Regions from separate parts of the Cryobacterium sp. TMT1-2-2 genome, predicted to be linked through region 1. Evidence: riboswitches for the same ligand, from Rfam matches in the RefSeq annotation. Region 1 holds a riboswitch; each other region holds the start of a gene.

What was found. A riboswitch is a leader RNA that binds a small molecule or an ion and turns the genes downstream of it on or off. The one in region 1 is predicted to bind thiamine pyrophosphate.
Region 2: another riboswitch for thiamine pyrophosphate. It lies ahead of E3T35_RS07215 (3-oxoacyl-ACP reductase); the one in region 1 lies ahead of E3T35_RS08685 (ECF transporter S component).
Region 3: another riboswitch for thiamine pyrophosphate. It lies ahead of thiC (phosphomethylpyrimidine synthase ThiC); the one in region 1 lies ahead of E3T35_RS08685 (ECF transporter S component).
Region 4: another riboswitch for thiamine pyrophosphate. It lies ahead of thiD (bifunctional hydroxymethylpyrimidine kinase/phosphomethylpyrimidine kinase); the one in region 1 lies ahead of E3T35_RS08685 (ECF transporter S component).

The regions. Positions count from the first base shown of each region.
Region 1 is NZ_SOGS01000013.1:110,853-114,051, reverse strand. It holds gene E3T35_RS08690 (ABC transporter ATP-binding protein) at 1-1,026, opposite strand, end outside; gene E3T35_RS08685 (ECF transporter S component) at 1,031-1,684, opposite strand; TPP riboswitch at 1,717-1,826, opposite strand; gene E3T35_RS08680 (hypothetical protein) at 1,870-2,136, shown strand; gene E3T35_RS08675 (hypothetical protein) at 2,215-2,541, opposite strand; gene dinB (DNA polymerase IV) at 2,567-3,199, opposite strand, start outside.
Region 2 is NZ_SOGS01000009.1:21,143-24,341, reverse strand. It holds gene E3T35_RS07215 (3-oxoacyl-ACP reductase) at 506-1,270, opposite strand; TPP riboswitch at 1,327-1,427, opposite strand; gene E3T35_RS07210 (SDR family NAD(P)-dependent oxidoreductase) at 1,489-2,154, opposite strand; partial or broken gene E3T35_RS19555 (NAD-binding protein) at 2,240-2,527, opposite strand; partial or broken gene E3T35_RS20180 (hypothetical protein) at 2,521-2,589, opposite strand; gene E3T35_RS07200 (hypothetical protein) at 2,988-3,199, opposite strand, start outside.
Region 3 is NZ_SOGS01000027.1:172,192-175,390, forward strand. It holds gene hxlA (3-hexulose-6-phosphate synthase) at 1-237, opposite strand, end outside; gene hxlB (6-phospho-3-hexuloisomerase) at 308-895, opposite strand; gene E3T35_RS18715 (LuxR C-terminal-related transcriptional regulator) at 1,009-1,836, shown strand; TPP riboswitch at 1,916-2,024, shown strand; gene thiC (phosphomethylpyrimidine synthase ThiC) at 2,018-3,199, shown strand, end outside.
Region 4 is NZ_SOGS01000006.1:14,825-18,023, forward strand. It holds gene E3T35_RS04060 (transcriptional regulator) at 1-158, shown strand, start outside; gene E3T35_RS19445 (hypothetical protein) at 233-526, shown strand; gene E3T35_RS19450 (hypothetical protein) at 680-844, shown strand; gene E3T35_RS04080 (ABC transporter permease) at 952-1,200, shown strand; TPP riboswitch at 1,276-1,375, shown strand; partial or broken gene thiD (bifunctional hydroxymethylpyrimidine kinase/phosphomethylpyrimidine kinase) at 1,358-2,200, shown strand; gene thiE (thiamine phosphate synthase) at 2,266-2,910, opposite strand; gene thiO (glycine oxidase ThiO) at 2,954-3,199, shown strand, end outside.

The DNA.
Region 1 (3,199 bases):
CGCGCGCACCGTTCCGCCGGCCGGTTTCAACAGACCGGCCAGGGTCAGGGCGAGGGTGGACTTGCCGGCGCCGTTCGGCCCGGTCACGACGGTGGCCGTGCCGGCGTCGACGGAGAGGGTGATTCCGTCAGCGACGACGGATGCCGCGCGTCGGCCAAACGGAACACGCCCGACCGCGAGTCCCTCGGCCCGCAACAGGCTCTGAGGATTGCTGATCGGGTGCCGCACCGGAAACCGGGGTGGCAGGGCTGGCACCCAGACGCCGGCTTGAGCCAGTCGCTCGCCCTGGATGGCGAGAATCTCGCGCGTCGGCCCGTCGGCCAGCGCACCGCCGGTCGGGTCGAGCACGATGACGCGGTCGACGACGTCCTGCCAGACCTCAACGCGGTGTTCGATGACGACGAAGGTGGCCCCGGAATGGTCGAGGGAGCGCACGACGGCGTCACGCACCTCGATGACCCCGACCGGGTCGAGGTTCGCGGTCGGTTCGTCAAGCAGCAGCAGTCCGGGCTGCATGGCGAGCACACCGGCCAGGGCCAGGCGCTGTTTCTGGCCGCCACTCAGGCTCGACGTGGGATGGTCGAGCGGCAGGTTCAGACCGACCTCGGCAAGGGCACGCCGCACGCGCGGCCAGATCTCTGCCCGCGGAACAGCCAGGTTCTCGCAGCCGAACGCCACGTCGTCGCCGACCCGGGCGAGTACCACCTGGGAGTCCGGGTCCTGCAGCACGAGTCCGACCCGACCCCGGGCCGCGGCCGCGCGCCTGCCGTCAATGAGCAGGCTGCCCGTCTCGTCGCCGTCCTCGGCGTCGCCGAGCACTCCGGCCAACGCGTGCACCAGGGTGCTCTTGCCAGCGCCGCTGGCCCCGAGCAGCAAGACCCGTTCGCCGGGCTCGATCCGCAGGTCGAGCCTCGACACCGCTTGGTTGTGACGTCCGGCATGGCGCCAGCCCCAGCCTCGGGCTTCGATCTGCACGGGCCGAATCTGCGGGCCGGGAGCGGACGCGTGCGACCGAGGGGCTGGCATCCGCTTAACTGATCGCGGCGGGTGCGCGCGAACCTTCCCGGCCGGCGGCGAATCGGCTGAGCGCGCCGGTGCGGGCCAGGCCGCGCACGGCAAGCCAGGACAACAGCCCGGCGAGCACAGTGCCCGATACGACAGCGGATACGAAGTAGACGGCCTTGAAACCGATATCCAGTGCCGCATAGCTGACGGTCGTGTCGAGCAGCCCAACGGCCACGCCGGCGCCGGCGCCGGCGAGGAGGGCGACGCCGAGACGCCAGTTGGCGTACAAGAACAGGGCCAGCACGATCTCCGCGCCGAGGCCCTCGACGATGCCCCAGATGAGCGTGGAGAAGCCCCACTGGGTGCCGATCAGCATCGATACGACGGCCGCGATGACCTCGGTGTAGAGGGCCGCACCGGGCTTGCGAATGATGAGGCCGCCGAGCACTCCGGCAAACAACCAGCCGCCGGCCAACAGGCCTTCGAGGCCGGGCGTGAACGTGAGGATCGCGCTGAGCGGCGACCAGGCGAGGCCCCAGGCCCAGAAGATGACGCCGCTCGCCACGCCAATGACGCTCGCAACGACGATGTCGACGACGCGCCAGCGAAAGTTGCGCGGCTTTTTCGCCGTCGATGCGTCGCGGCTGGACTGATTGAATGATGTCGTTGTAGCGTGCACTGTTCGTGCCCTTTCCGTAGGTGAATACAGGGCACGGGATCGAGAAGCCTCCCTGCGCTGGCATGATCCAGATCAGGTTCGACGGTCGAAGCTTGGTCAGCTTCCTCTCAGCCCGGTGTACCGGACTCCCGTGATCGTGTTCAATTCTAGTGCCCCGCTTAGACTTGCGGCATGGGGACCACGAGATGAGCATCGGCATTCTGCTCGTGCTGGCAGCGCTATACCTCGTATTGATGCGCCGCTTCATTCTGCGCCGCCGTCGTATCGCTGCGGGCCTGCCGGTGAGCGGCCCGTGGCACTTTCCGGCTTGGCTGCGGCGTCGGCTGCCACGCTGGCTGCGCCGTCGGTTCACGGAGGGCGGGTTCGCGGGTCGGTTCGCGCGTCGGCCGCGCTGGCCGCGCCGCTCCCGCTCTGCGCGCAAGCCGCGCGGCACTCGCCCGGGCCCACCTTAGGGCCACGGGCCCAGTCTACAAACTGGGCCCGTGGACGGGGCCTGGGCCCCGTCCACGGGCAGCATCAGCCGGGGGCGGCTACTTCTTCAGGGCCCGGATCACCCGGGCCAGGGCGCGGCCGGCCACGAGCAGGAACGGCACGCCGACGGCGAGCAGCGCGATGACATTCGGCTCGAATCGGGCGGTACCGCCCGACTTCACGTAGGCGCCGATCGGCAGCGACACTCCGCCCCCGCCTCCGCCGGATCCGGCACCGCCCTCACCGGCGTCGCCGCCGCCGAAGCCGTAATAGGTGAGCGCAACGGGTACGAGGGTGACGCCGTCGATCTGCACGGGGTCACCGTAGGCCGATTTCACACCGGCGGAACGGAACGTTTCTGCGAGTTTTTCCGGAAGGCTGGTCATTCCAACAGGGTAGCCGACTCGTGCCTTATGGGCGAGGCTTGAAGAACGAAGCCGGACGCACGATTCCCGCCCCGAATCGCTCGGTCACGGAGTCGACCGCCAGCTCGGCGCCCCGCCAATCCTCGTCGGGATCCCACAGCCCCACCGATCCCGACGCCGTACCCAGCTGCTCGGCCCGCACCCCGATCAGGCGCACGCGGATGCCCGACGCGGCCAGTAGGTCGAACGCGGCCACGGCCTCCTCGTAGATGCGCCGCCCGACATTGCTGGGCTCGGCGAGGGTGCGCGAACGGGTGACCGTGCTGAAATCGGTGTAGCGCAGCTTGAGTGACACGCGCCTGGCCACCAGATCGCCCCTCCGCAGCCGTGCCGCAACGAGGTCACACTGCCGCAGCAACTCGCTGCGCAGTCGGTCAATGTCGGTCACGTCGTGCTCAAACGTGACCTCGTGGCCGACGCTCTTCTCCTCCCGCTCGAGCGTCACCGAGCGCGGGTCACGCCCCCAGGACAGCTCGAACAACTTGTGACCGGATGCCTCCCCCAGCGTCCTTTTCAGCACGTCCAGCGGCGCGTGCGCGATGTCGCCGATGAGTTTCAGGCCGAGGCGGGTCAGGGTCTGCTCGGTGGCCGCCCCCACGCCCCACAGGGCCGTCACGGG
Region 2 (3,199 bases), on a different contig from region 1:
CCAGATGTAAACCGAATCTACCGATAGGTACACAAGCTGGCGACGACGACAGCAATTGCGGTCGCAATGGCCGTTATCCAGGTCGGCACAAGATCATAAGGAACGCTGTCTCAGCGGAGATCCACGTGCTCACACGATAACCGGAGCGCACCGTGCTGGTGCGCCATCGATATTCAATTCCATGTGTCGAGGAGTGTATCCTGGCCCGCCGGGAGGCTGCTCGTCGCCACGTCACCCGCCCACCCGCCCGCCCGCGCGTCAGGATCCACGGTCAACCTCGCAGACTTCCGGCCGTCGCCGCCCCGGTCTCAGCATTAGCAAGTCGGTCACTCCCCCGGGGCTTTAGTACCTGCCGGACGAGGACCTACGCCGCGAACGGGGCCGGGCAGCTCCCAATTGCTCGATGGGCGACTGCGGCCGCCGCCAGGCGGCGCCGTGGTGGCCGCAACCCATAAGGAACGCATTGAAGTGGAGCTGGTGTGGGGCTGACCTGGCCGGCGCTGCCCTAGTTCATTACCAGGCCGCCGTCGACGACCAGGTTCTGCCCGGTGACCGACCGCGCCCAGGGGGAGGCAAAAAAGAGTACCGCATCCGCAAATTCGGCCGGGGTTGTCACTCTGCGTAGCGGGGTGGAGGCGGCGATGAAGTCGAACACGTCCTCGGGGGTAGCCGCGCTGGCATCCGTGGTGCGCAGCAGCCCGCCGGAGACCATGTTTACGGCGATGTTGTGCGGGCCGAGGTCTGAGGCGAGGGTGCGGGTCAGGGAGAGCAGGGCGGCCTTGGCGGCCGTGTAGTCGTGGTAGGGCACCACCGGGTTCTGAAACAGGTTGGTACCGATGTTGATGATGCGGCCAAACCCGACCTCGCGCATGCCTGCCAGCGCCTGCTGGGTTGTGTTCAGGGCACCGCGGACGCTGCCCGAAAATTGCGCCTGGAATTCGTCCCAACTGATGTCGGCAGCGCCGGAGCGGGCGTCGCCGTTGAAGCTGAAATCGACCAACGCGTTATTGACCACCGTTGTCACGCTGGAGCCGAAATGTGCCTGCGCCTGCGTGAGCATTGCCGCGACCTGGGCCGGGTCGGTGACGTCGGCCTGTACGGCAAGAGCGTGTTCAGGCCCATAGCCGGAAGCCAAGGTTTCCGCCGCTGCGGCGCTGTTGCGATAGTTGATGACCACCCGGGCGCCCAGAGCCGCGAAAGCGTGCACGATGCTTTTACCCAGGCCGCGTGCGCCGCCAGTGACCAGGACAATCTGTTCTGCTATTTGCATGATTTTCTTCACCTTGGGTAAGGCGAAAGGACGAGATCCGGCACCAAAGCAGTGCACGTAATTCTCCGTGACATCCCTTCGCTAGTTCGAACTAGATCAGGTTCAACGGGTGTCATCTCAGCCGGCCGTCATGCAGTCGGCACCCCGTGTCGCTGAAAACGAGTATACGCAACCGCCTGGTACCGGAAAATTCGCGTCCTGACAGTGAACGACGCTTTCTAGTCAGCGCTGATCTGGTGGCGGAAGCGATCGCGACGGCTGTGGAGGTTCCAGAGGTGCTCAGCGAGCACTGACGGGTCCTTCTCGGGATCGCCGGCGATGATGCGGCCGCCGATGATGAGCTGGGAGACCTGGATTCCTTCTTCTCCGAGGGCCTCGTTGAGCAGCTGTGCGTAGGCGGCCTGTCCAGCGAATGCGATTGACGTGCCGGTGACATTGCGGCCCGGGGTCACGGCGGATCCGCCGTTGACGAAGAGGATGGTGCCGCGGTTAGCGCCGAGGAAACGCATGCCGGGGAGGACCTGATGCACGGCGGCGACGGGTCCGTAGATGGAGAACTCGATTGGGCCAACGAGGTCGGCGGGAGTGGTCTCCAGAACCGGGCGCATGAAGTCCTTCTGCGGCAACGGGCTGTATTGCAGTACCTCGATCGGGCCGAGAGTTTCTGCGACCTGTTCGAGAGTGCGGGTGATGGAGGTCGGATCGCGCACGTCGGCGACGAAGCCGTGTGCTGAGATGCCCTCGGCCAGCAGTTCGGCGGCGAGGGCATCTACGCGTCCCTGGTGGCGGGCGATGAGCGCGACGGTGAAGCCTTCGGCCCCGAATCGCCGCGCGACGGCGGCCCCGAGTCCTGAGCCAGCTCCGATGATTGCGATAGTAGTCATAGCTGGTACAAGGGCCATGCTGTCCGAGAAATTCCGATACCCGCGCTGTGAGCTCCCGTGAGTGACGAGCCGTGGATTGGTAAGTCGCTCCGCTGCGTCCGGGCTTGGCCTGGCTGGTGGATACCGGGCCGGGAACGGGGCAGTTGGTGGTCAGCACCCAGCATTGACCGGATGCCGTGGACGCGACATCGAAGAGCGCCTGGTGGGTGAGGCCCAGTTTTTCACCGAGCACGAATGCTTCGCTGACGGCGATCATTGAGATGCCGAGGATCATGTTGTTGCAGATCTTTGCGGCTTGTCCGGCGCTCGGGTCGCCGCAGTGCACGATGCGCGCCCCCATCGTGGCAAGAATTGGTTCGGCGATCGCGAAGTCCGCCGCCGACGCCAGGCCGCGCGTCGAAGCAGTCCTCTCGCCGCTTGCAGCTCGGTCTCCATGTCGGCGAGGGTGAACAGTAGGGACTGTTGTTCGACGAGGAGCTAACCTTCTTCGGGCAGATAGAGACAGGATCGACAATCAGGTCCATGTAGTGCCAGAACTCGCGATGGTCGGCGTAAAACGATGTCGGGTGGGTAGACCGCGCTTACTGGTGCAGAGGAAGCCTGAACCCGAAAAATTATGTACTAGGTGATTCTCGCTGTGGCGGCCGACGCTCGCGACAACAAGTTATGGCCATCGTTGCGGTTCAGGATCAAGCAAACGCCCATCATGTACCCACCTGAATCGACCCGGAGCGATTTCTCGTTCAACCGGATGCTGTGTGAGCCTCTCCCCACCGTCTGACGCCGATGGGACGATACCACGCAGCGTTCCCGACCGCTCTCGCGAGCCCGGATCAGCCCGGGAACGCTGCGTCGTAGACCGCGCGAAGCTCGGCACTGTCGGCCCCGGTCACGCCGCATCCCGTGATCGTTCCATCGATTGCGCCGACGAGGTAGCTCTGGCCGACCTCGAAGGGCACGCCTGAGAAGTCGGAGGTCATCGTGTCGACCTGCGCCACCTCCACGCGGTCGGCGACGTCGCCGACAAAGCGCTCCGTGACCTCCA
Region 3 (3,199 bases), on a different contig from region 1:
GTCGGCGCCGGCGGCGAAGGCGATGTCGGCTTCGAGCTCGCCGGCATCCATCGTCTTGAGGTCGGCGAAGACGATCTTGTCGGGGTGCGCGGCTTTGATCGCGGTGACGGCGCGCAGGCCCTCGGCCTTGATCAGCGGGGTGCCGAGCTCGATGATGTCGACGTGCGGGGCGACCTGCGCGGCGAGCGCGAGCGCGGCGTCGGTGGTCAGTACGTCCATTGCTACCTGAAGCTTCATGGGGTTCTACTTTCAGTTGGGGTAAGCGGTCTGTGGTTTTCGGGACGGGGCCTGGGCCCTATCCGGTTTGTTACTCGAGGTTGGCGTGACGCGGCCAGAGCTCGGCGGCCGTCGCACCGCTTCGCTGCCAGAGCGTGTGGAATAGGGCGTCGCCCACCAGCAGCACGGACTGTTCGAACAGCCCGCCCGAGTACTGCGCCGACACCTGCCCGGCGTGGTCCTGCTTGGCGGCCGCGGGGATGACCACGGTCACCGCGGCGAGGTGCCCGAGGGGCGACTCCGGCGCCGTGGTCAGCGCGAGAATGTTCGCACCCACACCGTGAGCCGTCTCGGCGGCGCGCACGATGGCGCCCGTCGTTCCGGATCCGCTGGCCACCAGCAGCAGGTCGCCCTGCGCAATCGCCGGGCTGGTGACCTCGCCGACCACGTGCACGTCAAGGCCCAGGTGCATGAGCCGCATCGCGGTCATCTTCAATGCCAGCCCGGAACGGCCGGCTCCCAGCACGAACACCCGCGGTGCCACAGCGAGCAGACTCGCCGCGTCATCCAGCACCACAGAAGCGGATGCCGCCCGCAGCGCGTCCACGACGCGGCCATTCTCGGCGAAAATGAGACCGAGGGCATCCGCTGTGGTGGGGGTGGTTGTAGTTTCGGTCATGGGTCAATACTTCACTCTTTCGAGTGGGCGTGCGGCCCGCCAAACGAATGGTTTTACTACCCAAACGAATGGCTCCGGGCAGGCTCCACGGACGGTTCGGATAGGCTATCCGTATGACCTTCCTCGCCGATTCACCCGTGCAGACCGCGCGCAGCATGGCCGCCGAACGCTCCAAGCTCATCGCCGACCTCACGGACGCGCACGCGACCACGCTGGAATCCCTGCTCGCCGTGCTGCGCTCGAGCAGCACGAGTGACACCGCTGCCCGCCAGAAGGCCACCGAACTCGCCGCCGCGGCGATGGTCGCCCTGCGCGCGGTGAGCGACCTCGACCGGAGCCTCACCGAAGAACCTGTTGCCCGCGCCTTCGAACGTCTCAAAAATGACCTGCGTCCGCTGGTGCGCTTCGGCGACCTCGACGTGCAGTTCATCGAGCCGCCGGTCAACGGCCGCGCGCTGCCCGGCGAAGTCGCCCACGAGGCCAGGGCCATCGTGCGCGGCGCCGTGCTCGCCCTAGTCGAGCAGACCGGGGTCGCGCGGGTGCGCGTTCAGTGGGACTGCGACGGCAGCAACCTGCTGATTCGCATTCGCGACGACGGACCGGGCGACCTCGACGCCGAGGTTCCGAGCGTTCGCCAGCTGGCCGCCCGCGTCGTGGCGCTCAGCGGAACGCTGGGTGTCGAGGCGACCGCCGGCTGGGGGTCGGAGATGGCGGTGTCGCTGCCGCTCGACGCGCCCACGGCATCCGTTTCGGCGGCGGCAGCCTGGGGCCTCAGCCCGCGCGAGCGCGGCGTGCTCGAGCTTGTGGCGTCGGGCGCGCGCAACAAGGCGATTGCCGAGGCGCTGACCATCAGCGAGAACACCGTGAAGTTTCACGTGGCCAACCTGCTGCGCAAGGTCGGCGCCTCGACCCGCGCCGAACTCGCCTCCCTCGCCCGCTGAACGGATGCCCGGCGCGCCGCCAGCACGCCGGCCGCCGCGAGCATGGACAGGACTCACGCTAGGGTGAAGGAGTCAGAAGACACACAACCCACGGGAGCGCGCACCAGCGAGCTGAGAGGACGGCCAGGGCCGTCGACCGTTGAACCTGTCCGGGTAATGCCGGCGTAGGAAGTTCGAGAACATGCGCACACTTGACGAAATCTCCATGTCTGAAACCGTCACCACCGGCCCGATCCAGGGCAGCAGCAAACGCTACGAACCGGTGCCGGCCTGGCCAGGGCTCGAAATTCCGGTTCGCCGGGTGAACCTCAGCAACGGCGAACACTTCGACCTGTACGACACGTCCGGCCCATACACCGATGACACGGCCACGATCGACCTCGAGAAGGGGCTGCCGAAGACCCGGGCCGGGTGGGAGCATCCGCTGCCCATCGACGGCGCTGCGACCCAGCTGGTCTGGGCCCGGGCCGGCATCGTCACCCCGGAGATGGCCTACATCGCCGCCCGCGAGGGCGTCTCTGTCGAGCTCGTGCGCGACGAGGTAGCCCGCGGCCGCGCGGTCATTCCGGCCAACCGCATGCACCCCGAGAGCGAGCCGATGATCATCGGCAAGGCCTTCACCGTGAAGATCAACGCGAACATCGGCAACTCCGCCGTGACCTCGTCGATCGCCGAAGAGGTCGAAAAAATGGTCTGGGCCGCCCGCTGGGGCGCCGACACCCTGATGGACCTCTCCACCGGCAAGGACATCCACCTCACCCGCGAGTGGATCATGCGCAACTCGCCCATTCCGGTGGGCACCGTTCCGCTCTACCAGGCCGTCGAAAAAGTCAACGGCGACCCGGCCCTGCTCACCTGGGAGATCTACCGCGACACCGTGATCGAGCAGTGCGAGCAGGGCGTGGACTACATGACCGTGCACGCCGGAGTGCTGCTGCGCTACGTGCCGCTCACCGCCAATCGGGTGACCGGAATCGTCTCCCGCGGCGGCTCGATCATGGCCGCCTGGTGCCTCGCCCACCATCAGGAGAGCTTTCTCTACACCCATTTCGTGGAGCTGTGCGAGATTCTGCGCCGCTACGACGTGACCTTCTCGCTCGGCGACGGGCTGCGTCCCGGCTCCATCGCCGACGCCAACGACGAGGCCCAGTTCGCCGAGCTGCGCACCCTCGGCGAGCTCACCAAAGTCGCCAAATCCTACGGCGTGCAGGTGATGATCGAAGGCCCCGGCCACGTGCCGATGCATAAGATCGTCGAAAATGTGCGCCTCGAGGAGGAACTTTGCGAGGAAGCCCCGTTCTACACGCTCGGCCCGCTCGCCACCGACATCGCCCCGGCCTACGACCACATCACGAGCGCGATC
Region 4 (3,199 bases), on a different contig from region 1:
ACGTCGTGACCGTGAAACAAGCCTCGCCAGCACGAGCGGATGCCCGCCGCACCACCAGCGTGGCCCTCACCCGGCGCGGCCGCGCGGCCATCGACGGCCATCTGGCGGCGCTCCGCGAGCTGTCGGCCGAAGCCCCGACCAGCATGACATTATTATGACTAACCGCCGTGGTATCACCATGGTGATATGGAACTCGGACAGTACGTCAACGACCTGCAGCACCAGCTAGCGGATGCCGCCGACAACGGCAGCGCAGATACGCGCGCTGCGGCCGAGCGACTTGCTGCCGAGCGGGTCGCGGCTCACCGCCGAGGTCTCGGTGGGCGGGGTCCGAACGGTCGGCCGACTCGGGGCCACCCGCCTCAAAGCCTCGATGGGTCCGGTCGATCTCGATACCACCGGAGACTTGTCCCTGCGTGCCGGACACGGCAACGCCACGGTGCGCACAATTGAGGGTGCGGCCGACATCACCGCCGACCACGGCCAGATCCGGGTCGGAACGGTCTCCGGCGACGCCGTACTCTAAGCGCCCCACGGCAGCGCGCAGATCGATGAAGTCGGCGGTGACCTCGACGCGAAACTGTCCTACGGCGACCTGGAAATCACGCGAGCGCAGGCATCCGTTTCGGCAAAGACCGTATACGGGAGCATCCCGCTGCGGGAGGTTTCATGCGGTTTTGTGCAGGTCGAGAGCGGATTCGGCCAGGTCACCATCGGCGTCAAGCCGGGCGTGCCGGCCTGGCTCGACCTGTCGTCGAAAGATGGCCACGTGCGCAATGAGCTCGTCGGCGAGAGCGCTCCGGAGGCATCGGAGCAGGCCGTTACGGTGTGGGCCCGTACCTAATGGGAAAATATCAACATTCGACGTGCGCGACCAGGACGGCGTGCGCGCCGTCATCGGCCGCACCGGCCAGTTTTCGGCGGTCGACAAACTCCTGAACGGCGAGCAATATGCCCCTCGTTCTCACCGTGCTGCCGCTCTTCGGCAGCGGCTTCGTGCCGACCGACTCGATGCCGGTGTGGCTGCAGTGGTTCGCACAGTACCAGCCCTTCACTCCGTTCATCGAGACAACTCGCGGGCTGCTGCTCGGCACCCCACTCGGCTGGAACCCCGTGTTCGCCATCGGGTGGTGCCTTGTGATCGTGGCCGCCAGTTACGGCTGGTCACGGGCGCTCTACGAGCGCAAGTCGGTGCACTAGATCCGTGTTACCAGGGCGGGCGGTTGCGACCGCCCGACCCCTTGTGTGCTGACGGCCGGCGCGCGTATAGGCTGGAGTCTTGACACGGGGTGCCGCACAGACTGTGCGTGCTGAGATCAATACCCGTTGAACCTGTCTAGTTAGTACTAGCGAAGGAATGTCACGGATGATCGATCGAACCCAGCCTGCCCTGCGGCAGATTCCCCGAGTCCTCAGTATCGCGGGTACCGATCCGACCGGCGGTGCCGGCATCCAGGCCGACCTCAAGAGCATCGCGGCCAACGGCGGCTACGGCATGGCTGTGGTGAGTGCGCTGGTGGCGCAGAATACGCGCGGCGTGCGTTCGGTTCACATCCCGCCGATCGATTTTCTGCGCGAGCAATTGAATGCTGTCAGTGACGATGTGACCATCGACGCCGTGAAGATCGGCATGCTTGCGCAGCTCGATGTGATCACGGAGGTGCGCGACTGGCTCTTCCGGTGCCGTCCGCCGCTGGTCGTACTCGACCCGGTGATGGTGGCAACGAGCGGCGACCGCCTGCTCGACCCGGCAGCCGAGCAGGCGCTGCGCGACCTGATTTGCCACGTTGACCTGGTCACGCCCAACGTTCCCGAGCTGGCCGTTCTGCTCGCTGAGCCGCCGGCCGCCAACTGGGTGGAGGCCCTCGCGCAGGGCAAACGATTGTCGGACAGCACGGGTGCTACCGTACTGGTCAAGGGCGGCCATCTCAACGAAACGAGCTGCCCAGATGCCCTGGTCAACACCCACGGGCTGCTTGCCCAGTGCGTGGTCGAGGTCGCCCTGCCGCGCATCCGCACCACAAACACCCACGGCACCGGATGCTCACTCTCCTCGGCGATGGCCACGGTGCAGGCCAGAACCGGTAACTGGGCGAAGTCCCTGGCCGAAGTGAAAGACTGGCTCCACGACGCCCTGGCCCACGCCGACGAGCTCGAGGTCGGGCAGGGAAACGGGCCGATCCACCACTTTCATCGACTTTTCGACCGTGCGAATTCTGCCCTGATTGCGGGCATGAGATGAACGGGGCGACGACGTGGGCGCGACTAGCCGAGCGGCGGGAGGCTGGCGAGAAGCCGCTCGGCGGCATCCGTCGGGTCATCGGCGTCGGTGATCGCGCGCACCACGACCACCCGGGTGGCGCCGGCTTCGACCACCTGGTCGATGGTGCCGAGGTCGATCCCGCCGATCGCAAACCACGGGCGAAGGCTGCCAGCGGATGCGCTCTGCTCGGCCGCATAGCGCAACAGACCGGTTCCGACCGCTGCCCGACCGGGTTTGGTGGGCGTGGCCCAGACCGGGCCGACGCAAAAATAATCCAGACGGTCAGTTACGAGAGCGGCATCCACTTGTCCGGTGGTATGGGTCGACAAGCCGATGCGGGCCGCGTCGCCGAGCAGCGTGCGGGCGGCGGGCAGCGGCAGGTCCGTCTGGCCGACATGAAAAACCGGCGCTCCAGCGAGAACGGCGATATCCGCGCGGTCGTTGACCGCCCAGAGCCGGGCGTGTCGGTCGGCGACCGAACGCAGAATCTCGAGATAGTCGAGCTCCTCGGCGGCATCGATGGTCTTGTCCCGCAGTTGGATGATGTCGACCCCGCCGGCGAACGCGGCCGTCACGAAGTCGGCGAAATCGCCGCGCTCCGTACGGGCATCGGTGCAGAGATACAGCCGGGCGGTGATCGGGTCCATGCGACCAACCCTAAAGGGCTTCGGCCCGGCCTCGGTGCACACGATGAGTGAGCGGCGCGCACAGCGTACGGTCGACGTAGCCGTCATCGGCGGCGGCGTGATCGGGCTCGGCATCGCCTGGGCTGTAGCGCAGTCCGGCCGCACGGTGGCCGTCATCGACCCGGATCCGGCCGGTGGTGCCACTTTTGCTGCGGCCGGAATGCTCGCCGCGGTCAGCGAACTGCACTACCAGGAGGAGGCGTTGCTCGAGCTCATGCTCGCCTCCTCGAACCTGTATCCCGGCTTCATC